DNA from 2 places in the Actinoplanes sp. NPDC026619 genome. Region 2 is predicted to be linked to the other one. Evidence: riboswitches for the same ligand, from Rfam matches in the RefSeq annotation. Region 2 holds a riboswitch; the other holds the start of a gene.
What was found. A riboswitch is a leader RNA that binds a small molecule or an ion and turns the genes downstream of it on or off. The one in region 2 is predicted to bind thiamine pyrophosphate.
Positions count from the first base shown of each region.

Region 1: another riboswitch for thiamine pyrophosphate. It lies ahead of AB0E90_RS19230 (thiamine phosphate synthase); the one in region 2 lies ahead of AB0E90_RS45630 (ECF transporter S component).

Region 1 covers NZ_JBEZYA010000008.1:96,649-103,864, reverse strand. Annotated here, with positions in the region: gene AB0E90_RS19260 (DNA-directed RNA polymerase subunit alpha) at 1-57, shown strand, start outside; gene rplQ (50S ribosomal protein L17) at 95-664, shown strand; gene truA (tRNA pseudouridine(38-40) synthase TruA) at 791-1,606, shown strand; gene AB0E90_RS19245 (hypothetical protein) at 1,603-2,430, opposite strand; gene AB0E90_RS19240 (methyltransferase) at 2,526-3,140, shown strand; gene AB0E90_RS19235 (ATP-binding cassette domain-containing protein) at 3,175-4,821, shown strand; TPP riboswitch at 4,858-4,969, shown strand; partial or broken gene AB0E90_RS19230 (thiamine phosphate synthase) at 4,938-5,519, shown strand; gene thiO (glycine oxidase ThiO) at 5,681-6,697, shown strand; gene thiS (sulfur carrier protein ThiS) at 6,697-6,900, shown strand; gene AB0E90_RS19215 (thiazole synthase) at 6,897-7,216, shown strand, end outside.
Region 2 covers NZ_JBEZYA010000037.1:60,965-68,180, reverse strand. Annotated here, with positions in the region: gene AB0E90_RS45645 (Fur family transcriptional regulator) at 1-220, shown strand, start outside; gene AB0E90_RS45640 (hypothetical protein) at 328-942, shown strand; gene AB0E90_RS45635 (alpha/beta hydrolase) at 982-2,016, opposite strand; TPP riboswitch at 2,156-2,258, shown strand; gene AB0E90_RS45630 (ECF transporter S component) at 2,374-2,955, shown strand; gene AB0E90_RS45625 (ABC transporter ATP-binding protein) at 2,998-4,434, shown strand; gene AB0E90_RS45620 (energy-coupling factor transporter transmembrane component T) at 4,571-5,374, shown strand; gene AB0E90_RS45615 (helix-turn-helix transcriptional regulator) at 5,473-5,775, opposite strand; gene map (type I methionyl aminopeptidase) at 5,843-6,613, shown strand; gene AB0E90_RS45605 (aldo/keto reductase) at 6,791-7,216, opposite strand, start outside.

The sequences.
Region 1 (7,216 bases), on a different contig from region 2:
TCGTTCGGCGACGTGGACTACGACACCGACGACTACCGCGAGACCGAGCAGCTGTAACCCCCGCTGCCCGGCCCATCATCAAGGAGCATCTGAAATGCCCACGCCCACCAAGGGTCCCCGCCTCGGCGGCAGCCCGGCGCACGAGAAGCTCATCCTGGCCAACCTGGCCACCGAGCTCTTCCGGCACGGGAAGATCAAGACCACCGAGACGAAGGCCAAGCGGCTGCGCCCGCTGGCTGAGCAGCTCATCACGAAGGCCAAGCGCGGCGACCTGCACTCCCGTCGCCGGGTTCTGACCGTCGTGAAGGACAAGGACGTCGTGTACGCCCTGTTCGAGCAGATCGCTCCGCGCTACGGCAACCGGCCGGGTGGCTACACCCGGATCACCAAGACCGGCCCGCGCAAGGGTGACAACGCTCCGATGGCGGTCATCGAGCTGGTCGAGGAGCTGCAGGTCGCGGCCACCACCGCGCCCGCCAAGAAGGCGGCGCGCAAGGCCGTCGCGCAGCAGGACAAGGTCGAGGCGCTCGCCCGCGAGGACGAGACCCCCGCGACCGCGCCGGCTGAGGCGAAGGCCGACGAGACTGAGGCCGCGCCCGAGACCGAGGTCAAGGACGACGAGGTCAAGGACGACGAGGTCAAGGACGACGACGCCAAGGCGTAAGCAAGGCATCGAGCGCCCGGCACCCTTTCGGTGTCGGGCGCTCTTTTTATGAGTACGGGGTTGGGCTGCGTCCCGTTTCGACGGCCCGGCGCCGTCGTGGGTCACGGCCGAAGAGGGGCGTTTCGCGTGAGGGAATCCATCCGCTTAAGACTCGACATCTCCTATGACGGGGCCGAGTTCTCCGGGTGGGCTGTTCAACCGGGCCGACGGACCGTCGCCGGCGTGCTGCTGGAGGCGCTGGCGCGGCTGGTGGGCGCCGAGACGCCGCTGGGCCTGACCGTGGCCGGGCGCACCGACGCCGGCGTGCACGCGACCGGCCAGGTGTGCCACATCGACCTTCCGTCCGCGTCGTGGATCGAGCTCGAGGCGTCGCTGCTCCGGCGACTCGCCGCGCTCATGCCGCCGGACGCCCGGGTTCGCACGATCACCGAGGTGCCGGAGACGTTCGACGCGCGGTTCTCGGCCACGTTCCGGCGCTACGAATACCGGGTCTCGGACACGCCCTGGGGGCCGGAGCCGCTGCGCCGGCACGACACCCTGGGCTGGGTGCGGCCGCTCGACCTGGAGCGGCTCAACGTGGCCGCGATGGGGTTGCTGGGGGAGCACGACTACGCGGCCTACTGCAAGCGGAAGGAGCACGCCACGACGGTCCGGGCGATCACCCGGCTGGACTGGCGCCGCGACCCGGACGGGATCTGCGTGGCGACCGTGCAGGCCGACGCGTTCTGCCAGTCGATGGTGCGCAGCCTGGTCGGCGCGATGCTCGCCACCGGCGACGGCCGCCGCCCGGTCGAGTGGCCGGCCACCCTGCTCACCCTGCGCGAACGCTCCAGCGAGGTGACCGTGGCCCCGGCCCACGGCCTCACCCTGATCGCGGTCGGCTACCCGGCGGACACGGAGTACGCGGCCCGCGCCGAAGCCACCCGCCGGCTGCGCGCCTAGGGGCTCGACGCGCGCCGGCCGAGCACCGTGGTGTTCAGATAGGCGTCGACCAGTTGCGCGGTGATCCGTTCGGCGACCGGGTCGTCGCTGGTGACCAGCTTGCCGTCGGAGCGGGTGATCACGCAGTAGAGCAGGTAGTGGCCACTGGTGCGCCAGCCGACCTGGGCGGTGGGCAGCGCGTCCGGACCCGAGCGGGTGGCCGGCAGCGTCGCGAAGCTGCCGTCGCCGCTCACCACCAGCTCCCGCAGCCGTCCGTCGACCACGCCGGCGCCGGCCTCGTCGGCCAGGTTGAACAGCCCGGCGGTCACCTCGTAACCGTCGTAGGGCGCGGTCATCCCGGCCCGGACCACCTGGTTACAGCCGTGCGCGAGCAGCAGCGCGCCGGTCTCGCCGGTGGTGGCGGTGCGGCAGTCGGCATCCGTGTGGGTCATGGTGATTCGGTAGGGCAGCGCCGAGGGCGGCCGCACCTCGCGCGAATCGGGGAAGACCTCCTCGACCGTCAGCGGCGCGTTGTCCACCGTGCGGGAGGTGAGCAGGCCGGCCTTCACGTCGGCGGCGGCCTCGGTGCCGGCCTTGCGATCGCCGCCGAACACCAGGAACGTGGTCATCGCCACCAGGCCGAGAAGGATCAGCGCGGCCAGCCCGCGGACCAGGAACTGCGCGGTGCGTTCCGGCTCGCGTGGCGCTCGCCGGCGTTGGGTCCGGGCGCGCGGCGCCGGCCGGTGCTGGCCGCTTCCCACGGCGCCGAAACCACGGACGTACAGGGCGAGGCCGCCGCGAGCGGTCGCTCGGGGTTCGTAGCGGGGAGGGGTCCCGTACAGCATGTATTTGAAGCTAAAAGCGTACGGTGATCGATGGACGCACTGGTTGTGCGGCACCCCGGCGATGGTCGCCCGTTGTGGGGCGGCAAACTGGACACGTGACCGCCGAGCATTACTTCAGCGCCGAACCGTCCACGCCCGCCCAGCGCGGCGAGATCGAGTTCAGTGCCGCCGGCCGCGACTACCAGTTGGTCGTGGCATCCGGTGTCTTCTCGGCCGGCCGGCTCGACCCCGGCACGGCCGTCCTGCTGCGCAAGGGCAGCCTGCCGGACGCCACCGCCACCGGGGTCTTCCTCGACCTGGGCTGTGGCTACGGGCCGATCGCGAGCGTGCTGGCGAGCGAATCGCCGCAGGCCACCGTGTGGGCGATCGACGTGAACGCGCGGGCCCGCGAGCTGGCCGCGGAAAACGCGGAACGGCTCGGCCTGGCCGACCGGTTGCGGGTGGCCGAGCCCGACGACGTACCCGCCGAGGTGGTCTTCGATGAGATCTGGAGCAACCCGCCCACGCATGTCGGCAAGGCCGAGCTGCGCGCCCTGATGGAACGCTGGTTGCCCCGGCTCGCTCCGGACGGGGTGGCCTGGCTGGTGATCAACCGGCATCTTGGCGGTGACTCGTTGCACACCTGGCTCACCGGCCTCGGCTGGGCGGTCGAGCGGATGGCCAGTCAGAAGGCCTATCGGGTGCTGCGGGTGCGCCGGAAAACCAGCTGACCGCAACGCCCTCGACCCGGGAGAATGCGTCCCCATGGGTTATGTGGACGTGGCCGGGGCCGGTTTTGTGCTGCCGGACGGCCGGGAGCTGTTCGCCGACGTGTCGTTCCGGGTCGGTGAGGGCGCCAAGGTCGCGCTGGTGGGGCCGAACGGGGCCGGCAAGACGACGCTGCTGCGCCTGGTCGCCGGTGATCTGCCGACCCAGACCGGCAGCATCGCGCGGGCCGGCGGGCTGGGCGTGATGCGCCAGTTCATCGGCATGATCGGCGACGATCGTACCCTCGCGGATCTTGCTCTTTCGCTGGTCGAACCGCCCCTGCGCGCGGCTGGCGAGCGACTCGCCGCGGCCGCCGCCGCCCTCGACGAGACCGAGCGCACCCAGCTCGCCTACGCCAACGCCCTCTCCCATTGGGGCGAGGTCGGCGGTTACGACGTCGAGGTGCTGTTCGACACGGTGGCGGTCGCGATCCTCGACAAACCGTGGGAGCAGGTGCGGAACCGTCCGGTTCGGACACTCTCCGGCGGGCAGCAGAAGCGGTTCGCGCTCGACCTGCTGCTGCGCGGGCGCGACGAGGTGTTGCTGCTCGACGAGCCGGACAACTTCCTCGACGTGCCGGGCAAACGCTGGCTGGAGCAACGGCTGCGCGAGTCGTCGAAATCGGTGCTGTTCGTCTCCCACGACCGGGAGCTGCTGGCCCAGACCGCGGACCGGGTGGTGGCGGTCGAGGGTGGTGGCGCGTGGACCCATCCGGGCGGTTTCGCCTCCTGGCACGAGGCCCGGGTGAACCGCCACGAGAAGCTCGAGGAAAACCGCCGGCGCTGGGACGAGGAGCACCAGAAGCTGCGCGAGCTGATGTTCATGTACAAGCAGAAGGCCGCCTACAACTCCGATATGGCCTCTCGATATCAATCGGCGCAGACCCGGTTGCGTAAGTTCGAGGAGATCGGGCCGCCGCCGCTGCCGCCCAAGGAGCAGTCGCTGCGGATGAACCTGCGTGGCGGCCGCACCGGCAAACGCGCGGTGATCTGCGAACAGCTCGAGCTGGTCAACCTGACGTTCCCGTTCGACCTGGAGATCTGGTACGGCGATCGGGTCGCGGTGCTCGGCGCCAACGGCACCGGCAAGTCGCACTTCCTGCGGCTGCTCGCGGCCGGTGGCAGCGACCCCGACGCGGAGAACAAACCGGTCGACGGCGCGCCCCTGGCCTATGTGGCGCACGACGGGGTGGCCCGGCTCGGCGCGCGGGTGCGGCCCGGTCACTTCTCGCAGACGCACGACCGGCCTGAGCTGCTCGAACGCACCCTCGTCGAGATCCTCTGGCGGGGCGACGACCACCGGTCCGGGATGGACCGGGCCGGTGCGATGAAGGCGCTCAACCGGTACGAGCTGGCCGGACAGGGCGATCAGCGGTTCGGCACGCTTTCCGGCGGGCAGCAGGCGCGGTTCCTGGTGCTGATGCTGGAGCTGTCCGGGGCGACTCTTCTGCTGCTGGACGAACCGACGGACAACTTGGACCTGGCGTCGGCGGAAGCGCTGGAAGAGGGGCTTCGCCAGTTCGAGGGCACGGTGATAGCGGTCACCCATGACCGCTGGTTCACCCGGTCCTTCGACCGCTTCGTGCTGTTCCAGGGCGACAACGAGGTGGTGGAGACGCCGGAGCCAGTCTGGGACGTCCGCTAGCGCGGAGCGTGCTTGGGCGGTTATGGTCCGAGACAAGACCAACCCCACGGGAGTCCGGTGCACCGGGCTGAGAGGGGGGCTGAGGCAGCCCCCGACCGTCGAACCTGATCCGGATCATGCCGGCGCAGGGAGGAGCGTTCGTTGTGTTTCCTCGGCTGCACATCGTCACCGACTCGCTCGACGTGGTTCGCGGCGCGGTCGGGCACGGGCCGGTCGCCATCCAGGTGCGGATCAAGACCGGTGACCGGGACGCCTATCAGCTGACCGTCGCCGCGCTCGCTCTCTGCCGGGCCGCGGGCGACGCGCTCTGCCTGGTCGACGATCGGGTCGGGGTCGCGCTCGCGGCCGGCGCCGACGGCGTGCACGTGGGGGCCGAGGATCTTCCGGTCGAGGCCGCTCGGCGGGTGCTCGGGCCGGCCGCGATCCTCGGCGTGACCTGCCGGAACCCGGCCGACGCGCGAAAGGCCGTCGCGGACGGCGCCAGCTATCTGGGCGTGGGACCGGTTTTCGCGACCTCCTCCAAGGACGGGCTGCCGCCACCGATCGGGCCGGCCGGGCTGGCGGCGGTGGTCGACGCGGTGCCGGGCACGCCGGTGATCGCGATCGCCGGCATCACCCCGGCGCGGGTTGCCGACCTGCCCGGATACGGCGTCGCGGCGATCTCGGCGGTAACCGCCGACCCAGCCGCCGCAACCGCCGAGTTCCTGCGCGTGCTCGGCGCACGGGACGGCGCCTCCGCGGCGGCACGCGGTGGCTTGACCGTGGCGAACGGCTCTGGCGCTGCGGCAGGCGGTGGCTTGAACCTGGCGAACGGCTCTGGCCGGGCGGCGCGCGATGGCGGCGCGGCTGGGGGTGTGGCATGAGCGGCGGCGGTGGGACGGTTGCGGTCGTCGGCGGCGGGATCATCGGGCTCTCGATCGCGTGGCGGCTGCAGCTGGGCGGAGCCGACGTCGTGGTGCACGACGACGGCGAGCCGGGCGCGTGGCACGTCGCGGCCGGGATGCTCGCGCCCGGTGGCGAGGCCACGCACGAGGAGCCGGAACTGATCCGGCTGCTGGCGGCGGGCAATGAGCGCTGGCCGGCGTTCGCGGCGGAGCTCGGGGTGGACGTCGGCTACGACGACACCGGGACGCTCAGTCTCGCGATGACCGCGGACGACCTGGCCGAGGTCGCCCGGGACTGGACTCACCAGAAGCTGGCCCAACTGCGCCCCTCCGACCTGCGGGAACGCGAACCGGCCCTGTCGCCGCGAGTCCGTGCCGGGGTGTTTTCGCCGGCCGAGCGGCAGGTGGATCCGCGCCGGGTGGTGGCGGCCCTCCGCGACCGGCTGGCCGATCGGATCGTCAGCAAACGGATCGACGATCTGTCCGAGGTGGACGCGGCGACGGTGATCGTCGCGGCCGGCTGCGGGACGGCCGCCCTCACCGGGTTGCCGATCCGCCCGGTCAAGGGCCAGGTGCTGCGGCTGCGCGGCGAGCCGGGGCTCATCCGGCACGTGCTCGAGGCGGCCGTCGACGGGCGGCACGTCTACGTCGTGCCGCGCGCGGACGGCGAGATCGTCGTCGGCGCCACCCAGGAGGAGCGCTCCGACCGCACGGTCACCGCCGGGGGCGTGCACGAGCTGCTGCGGGCGGCCATCGGCCTCGTACCGGATCTGGCCGAATGCGAGCTCGTCGAAACCACCGCCGGACACCGCCCGGGCACGCCGGACAACGCGCCGCTGCTCGGCCGGCTCGACGAGCGGGTGATCGTGGCGGCCGGGCATTTCCGGAACGGGGTGCTGCTCGCGCCGATCACCGCCGACCTGATCGCCGGCCTGGTCCTGGACGGGGTCGCGGATCCGCTGCTCGAGCACTTCGCGCCGGGGAGGTTCTGATGCGGTTGACGGTCAACGGGCGAGAGCTGGTGGAAAGCGACGACGACCTCTGCGTGGCGGCCCTCGTCGAACGGCTCACCGAGGCTCGGCGCGGGGTCGCGGTCGCGGTCAACGGGACGGTGGTTCCACGCAGTACCTGGGACGACGCCCGGCTCGCGGACGGCGACGCGGTCGAGGTGCTCACCGCGGCGCAGGGAGGATGACGATGTTCTTCGGCGAATCTCGGCTCATCCTCGGCACCGGCGGGGCGAACAGCCTCAGCGCGCTGGAGGGCGCCATCCGCGCCTCCGGCACCGAGCTGGTCACGGTGGCGCTCCGGCGGGTCGACGCGGCCGGGCCGGGGCTGCTGCCGATGCTCGACCGGCTCGGCGTGCGGGTGCTGCCGAACACGGCCGGCTGCTACACGGCCGCCGATGCGATCAAGACCGCTCACCTGGCCCGGGACGCGTTCGAGACCGATCTGATCAAGCTCGAGGTGATCGGTGACGAGCGGACCCTGCTGCCGGACGGCGTCGAGCT
Region 2 (7,216 bases):
CGACGTGATGCGGCCGCCGGGCGGCGAACACCTCTACCGCCGGTGCAGCCAGGGCCACCACCATCACCTGGTGTGCCGGTCGTGCGGCCGGGCGGTCGAGGTGGAGGGCCCGGCGGTGGAGTCCTGGGCGGACCGGGTGGCCGCGAAACACGGCTACGTCGACGTCTCCCACACGATGGAGATCTTCGGCACCTGCCCGGACTGCGCAGCCAAACACTGAGCGGCCCTGCTGAGCTTTTAAAGGCACGCTGAGCTGTTGGGGTGCTGAGCTGTTGGGGTGCTGAGCCGGCCGAGCGCTGAGTGGCTCTACGTGGGACGCTGAGCGCCGTGAAGCTTTACGCCGAGCGGCTCCCCACCGCCATCCGCCAACTGCTCACCGACATCATCATCGTTGTCTGGGTCTACCTGTGGATCCGCGCCGGTTTCTGGGTCCACGGGATGGTCGAGAAGCTGGCCGTTCCCGGTCAGAAGCTGCAGAGCGCGGGCGGCGGGATCGCCGACAACCTGGCCGACGCCGGCAGCAAGGTCGGCAAGGTGCCGCTGGTCGGCGACGACCTGGTCAAACCGTTCAACGGCGCCGCCGACGCGGCCCGCTCCCTCGCCGACGCGGGCGCGCAGCAACAGCAAATCGTCGATCAGCTGGCGCTGATCATGGCGATCCTCACCCTCGCCGTACCCCTTGCGCTGGTCCTTTTCCTCTGGCTTCCGTTCCGGTTGCGGTGGATGCGCCGGGCCGGGGTGGCTTCTTCGGTACGCCGTGAGCCCGCCGGCCGCGATCTGCTGGCGCTGCGCGCGCTGGCCAGTCAGCCGCTGAACGAGCTCGCCAAGCTGGGCCCGGACATCGCGCAGAGCTGGCGCAACGGCGACGCCGAAGCGGTCGACGCGCTCGCCGCCCTGGAACTCAGGAAGCTGGGCCTGTCGGCGTCGGGCCGCCGCCGCTGACACTGTTCCCCTAACACCGCTGTCCCCAACACCTCTGCCCTAGGCACCGCTGTCCCCGACCCCGCTGCCGCGGCTCCCGCCGGTGATGCGGGCCAGCGCGGCTGTGGCCAGGGCGTTCGGCGCCTGCTCGGGCACCCAGTGGCTGACGCCGCGCAGGACGACGAACTGGTAGTCGGCCTCGACCCAGTCCCGGGTGCGTAGCGCGGCGGTGCGGGCCACGACGCCGTCGCGGTCACTCCACACGTATGTCGTGGGCACCGTGATCACACCGACGTCGCTCAGGTCGCGGCCGTCCAGGCCGCGGTACCAGTTGAGGGCGGCGGTCAGCCGGCTTGGTTCGCCCGATTCGTTGGATTGAGCAGATTCGATCGGACGGGCCGCTTCGATCGGGTGGGCCGATTCGATCGGGTGGGCCGATTCGATCGGGTGGGCCGATTCGATCGGGTGGGCCGATTCGATCGGGTGGGCCGATTCGATCGGGTGGGCCGATTCGCGCATGGCGTCCACGTAGAGCGCGGCGCGTTCGCCGATCGGGCGCAGCATTGCCTTGAGCGCGGCCGCGTTGGCGCTCAGCAGGAAACGTTCGGCGATCGGGCTGCGGAAGAGAGCGAAGTAGGCGAACCGGGCGCGCTGGGTCGGGCGTACGCGCATGGCCAGCCGCAGCGCTCGCGGGTGCGGCACCGAGATGGCGGTGAGGGTGCTCACCCGGTCGGGATGCTGGGCGGCCAGCAGCCAGCCGACCTGCGAGCCCCAGTCGTGGCCGATGACATGCGCCTTCTCGACGCCGAGGGCATCGAGGACGGCGATCGCGTCGGCGGCGGGTTCGGTGATCCGGTACGCGCCGACGTTGCCCGGACGCGCGCCGGGCGAGTAGCCGCGCTGGTCCAGGGCGTACGTGCGGAGCCCGGCCTCGTGCAGTCGCGGCAGGATCAGGTCGAACTCACGGTGGTCCTGCGGAAACCCGTGCAGCAGGAGAACCGGTTCGCCGTCGGCGGGCCCACCCTCGTACACGTCGAAGGTCATGCCCCGCGCCTTGATCTCCGTTGGCTTGATCTCGGTCGGCTTGATCGACATGTGACGGCTCCCTCGCTGTCCCCGGACTCACAACGGTGTTAGCGTCATGGAAACACATACAGCGAAGGTTGTTCGCGACGGCGGAGATCAGTTGCATCGCCCAGGTGATGCGCGGGTCGGCCTAGGTCACGAACGAACTTCGATCCGACAGGGGAGCGCACAGCGCTGAGAGTGCGGGCAACCGCAGACCCTCGTACCTGATCTGGGTAATGCCAGCGCAGGAAGCTCGGTCTTTTCTCCAGCCGCGCCGTGTCCGAGGCCGCCAGGCCGAGGCCGGCGTGCGTCTCCTCCCAGTGTATTTGCCAGCTGTATTTGCTGGCTGTATTTGCCAGCCAAGGCAAAGATTGGGAGGCTCACATGGCAACCGACACCAACCGGTGGCGCACGATCGACATCGTGATCGCCTCGATCGTCGCGGTCGCATTCGGCGTCATCTTCTGGGCGTGGAACCTGCTCTGGAACGGGCCGGCCGACGCCATCCCGCTGCCCGGCCGCGCCGTGCTCTACGGAATGTGGCTGGTCCCGGCCGTGCTCGGCGCGCTGATCGTGCGTAAGCCGGGCGCCGCGTTCTATACCCTCACGCTCGCCTCGCTGGTCTCGGTCGCGATCGGCACGAGTTGGGGCTGGACCCTCGTCGTGCAAGGACCGCTCGAGGCCCTCGGCGCCGAGGTGATCTTCGCGGCTTTCGCCTACAAGCGCTACAACCTGCCGGTGGCCCTGCTCGCCGGCGCCGCCGCCGGCATCGTCGCCTCGGTGTACGACGCGTTCGTCTGGTACCCCGGCACGTCCTGGGCCACCATGCGACTGCCCTACATCGCGATCACCGCGGCGTCGTCCCTGGTCATCGCCGGACTCGGCAGCGTGCTGCTGGTGCGGGCACTCGCCCAGACCGGAGTTCTGGACCGGTTCGCGGCGGGCCGTTCACGCGCCCTCGTCTAGTCCTGATTCGATGTGAATCATGAACCCCTCCCGCGGTGAGTCGTGAGCGCGGTCGTCCTTCGGGGCTTCGGGTGGCGGCATGCGGGGCGTCGCGCCTGGGCGGTCCGCGACGTCGACCTGCGCATCGACGACGGCGAGCGGGTGCTGCTGCTCGGTCCCTCCGGGGCCGGCAAGAGCACCCTGCTCGCCGCGCTGGCCGGCCTGCTCCCCGATGACTCGGGCGAACAGGCCGGCACCGTCGAGATCGACGGCCGCTCCCCCGCCGAAGCCCGCGACCGCGTCGGCATCGTCTTCCAGGACCCGCAGACCCAGCTGGTGATGGCCCGCAGCGGCGACGACGTGGCGTTCGGCCTGGAGAACCGCGGGGTGCCGGCCGCCGCGATCTGGCCGCGGGTCAGCGACGCCCTGGACCGCGTCGGTTTCCCGTACCCGATCACCCGGTCGACGGCGGCGCTGTCCGGTGGGGAGGCGCAGCGGCTGGCGCTGGCCGGGGTGCTCGCGCTGCGGCCCGGCCTGCTGCTGCTCGACGAGCCGACCGCCAATCTCGACCCGGCCGGCGCCGAACTGGTCCGGGAGGCGATCACCCGCTCGCGGCACGGCGACGACTCGACGCTGATCCTGGTCGAGCACCGGGTCGCCGAAGCGCTCCCGCTGGTCGACCGGGTCGTGGTGCTCGAGGCGGGTGGCGGGATCCGGGCCGACGGCGCGCCCGAGATGGTGTTCGCCGCGTACGGCGATCGTCTCGCTGACGAAGGCGTCTGGGTGCCCGGTTTCCGCATCCCGCCGCTGAAGTCCGGCTCCCCGGCCGCCGCCGAGCTGGCCTGCGCCCGGGACGTGACGGTTGAGCACCGCCTGCGCGGGGTGTCGATGTCGGTGGGCGAGGGCGAGGTCCTCGCCGTGACCGGGCCGAACGGCGCCGGGAAGTCGACGCTTGCGCTGGTGCTGGGCGGTCTGCTCGCGCCGACCGGCGGCCAGGTGTCGGCGTTCGGCGACCCGAGACCGCCGCACAAGTGGCGGGCCGCGACCCTGACGACCCGGATCGGCTCGGTGTTCCAGAACCCGGAGCACCAGTTCGTGACGTCCCGGGTCGCCGACGAGCTTGCGGTCGGGCCGCGACGGGTCGGGCGTACGTCATCGGAAATCTCTGTCGTCGTTGACTCTCTGCTGGAACGTCTCCGGCTCACGAAGTTGGCGGCGGCCAACCCGTACACCCTCTCCGGTGGCGAAGCCCGCCGGCTGAGCGTCGCCACCGCCCTGGCCACCGCCCCGCGCCTGCTGGTCCTCGACGAGCCGACCTTCGGGCAGGACCGCCGCACCTGGATCGAGCTGGTCACGCTCCTGGCCACGCTGCGTGACGAGGGGCATGCGGTGGTCGCGGTGACTCACGACGACGACTTCGTGCAGGCGCTCGCCGACCGGACGTTCCCGCTCGGTTCGCCTCGTCTGCACGAGCCACTTCCCCGCCGGCGCCCGTCATGACCTGTGCCTGGACGAGGACGGCTCGGCTGGCTTCTCGGCTGGCTTCTCGGCCGGCTTCTCGGCCGGCTTCTCGGCTGGCTTCTCGGCCGGCTTCTCGGCCGGTGGCCCTGCGGGTCGCTCAGCGGGAGGCTCAGCCGTGACCGCGTTCGTTTCGCAGCCGGTCGCGGATCCGTCGGCGCTGCTCGCCCGGCGCAATCCGGTGGCGAAGCTCGCGGCCGCGCTGCTCTTCTCGTTGCCGCTGATCACCACGCTGGATCCGCTCACCCCGGCGATCGCGCTGGTCGTCGAACTGGCCCTGTTGCCGCTGTTCGGGTTGCGCTATGCGGTGCTGGCCCGGCAGGCCTGGCCGCTGCTCATGGCCGGCGCCGGCGTGCTGATCACGATGGTGCTGTTCGCGGCCGACCGCAGCGGAACCGTCCTGGTCGGACTCGGCCCGTTCGACGTCACCACCGGTGTGCTGACGACCGCGCTCGGACTGATCCTGCGGCTGTTCGCGATCGCTCTGCCCGGCGTGATCGTCTTCGCCACCACCGACCCGACCGATCTGGCCGACGCGCTCGTGCAGAACGCCAAGGCGCCCCCCAGATTCGCGATCGGGGCACTGGCCGCGTTCCGGCTGCTGCCGCTGCTCGGCGCCGAGTGGCAGATGCTCACCCTGGCCCGCCGCGCCCGCGGCGTCGACGCCGGACGCAATCCGATCGCCGCGGTACGCCTGTTCGCGGCCACCGCCTTCGCGCTGCTGGTAGGCGCCCTACGACGGGGCACCCGGCTGGCGGTCGCGATGGACGCGCGCGGCTTCGACTCGGGGGTGCCACGCAGCTACGCCCGGCGGCAGACCTTCACCCGGCCGGACACGCTGCTGGTGGTGGGCTCGGTCGGAGTTGCCGCGCTGATCCTGGCCACCACGATCGCGCTGGGCCTGTTCCGGCCGATCATCTAGCCGGGTTCTCAGTCGTCGCCTCGGCTGTCGTCTCGGTCGTCGGCTGTCGTCTCGGTCGTCGGGCGTCGCCAGCGGCCACGGAGCTGCGGGGCCGGGCCTTATGAGGCCAGCCGCTCGCCGGCGTTGCGACCTGATCTTGTTAGTTCGGTCCCGCTGTCCGACTGGCTGATCTCCGACCACACCGCGTCGAGGGAGAGGCCGAGCACGTCGGTGATGGCCGCGATGGTCGAGAAGGCAGGGGTGGCCACCCGACCGGACTCGATCTTCCGAAGCGTCTCCGGCGAGACACCTGCCTCCAGCGCGGTGATGAGCATCGATCGCTGCCCCCGGGCGCGCCGTAGCAGGGCGCCGAGGCGTTGCCCGCGTTCGACCTCTGCGGGAGTTAGCGGCAACCTGACCATGGCTCCGATTCTAGTACCGGGATAATATGGCCGGGATACTTATTGGCTGTTCGAGTAAGGCGCCCGCATGATCGAGATCCTGGACCCCACCCAACTGCCCCGAGCGAGGGAGGCCGGCGCCCTGGTCGCCACCATGCTGCAGGCTTTGAAGAGCCGTAGCACGGTCGGCACCAACCTCCTGGACATCGACCTGTGGGCGCACCGCATGATCACCGAGGCCGGGGCGCAGTCCTGCTACGTCGACTACGAGCCGTCCTTCGGGCGCGGGCCGTTCGGCCACTACATCTGCACGTCGGTCAACGACGCCGTGCTCCACGGGCTGCCGCACGACTACCCGCTTGCCGACGGCGACCTGCTGTCGCTCGACCTCGCCGTCTCCCTGGGCGAAGTCGTCGCCGACTCCGCCATCAGCTTCATCGTGGGCGACGCGAAGCCCGCGGAGTGCGTCGCGCTGATCGACGCGACCGAACGCGCCTTGAGCGCGGGGATCGCGGCGGCCGGCCCCGGAACTCGCATCGGTGACATCTCCCACGCCATCGGCTCGGTCCTCAGCGGAGCCGGATACCCGATCAATACCGAGTTCGGCGGTCACGGCGTCGGATCGACGATGCACCAGGACCCGCATGTCTCCAACACGGGGCGGCCTGGTCGCGGATACAAGCTGCGCCCCGGGCTCCTGCTGGCGCTGGAGCCATGGGTCATGGCGGACACCGCCACGCTCGTCACCGATGCCGACGGCTGGACACTCCGAAGCGCGACCGGCTGCCGGACGGCACACAGCGAGCACACGATCGCCATCACCAACGACGGCGCCGAAATTCTCACCCTGCCGAAGTAGCCGCGCCAGCGAGCCGACCGACTCCCCCACCCGGCCGCTGACTCGACCCGCTAACTCGACCCGCTAACTCGACCCGCTAACTCAGCCCGCTCGCTCAGCCCGCTCGCTCAGCCCGCTCGCTCAGCCCGCTCGCTCAGCCCGCTCGCTCAGCCTGCTCAGTCGGCCCACTCGCCTGGCCTAATCAGTCGACCCAGCCCAGTTCCGAGTGGTTCCGTGTGCCGCGAACGACGTGCGGTCGCCGCGCCAGGCCTCACGGGGGACTACAGCAACCGGGCCGACCTCGATGCCGGCCGCGGCAGCGTTCTCGGCCAGACGTTTCCGATTGCGCGTGCCAGGGATCGGCACCACGTCGTCGCCCTGTGCGAGCAACCACGCCAGCGCCATCTGCCCCGGCGTGACACCGCGCTCCTCGGCTGCCTTCGCGAGCGCCTGCACCAGATCGAGGTTCGCGGTCAGGTGCTCCTCGCCGAAACGCGGGTCGGTGCGCCGGAAGTCGCCCTCCGGGAACGGGCCGGCCGGAAGAGCGCCGGTGAGCAGACCCCGACCCAGCGGGCTGTACGGAACCAGGCCGACTCCCAGGCGCCTGGCGGCCGGCACCACGTC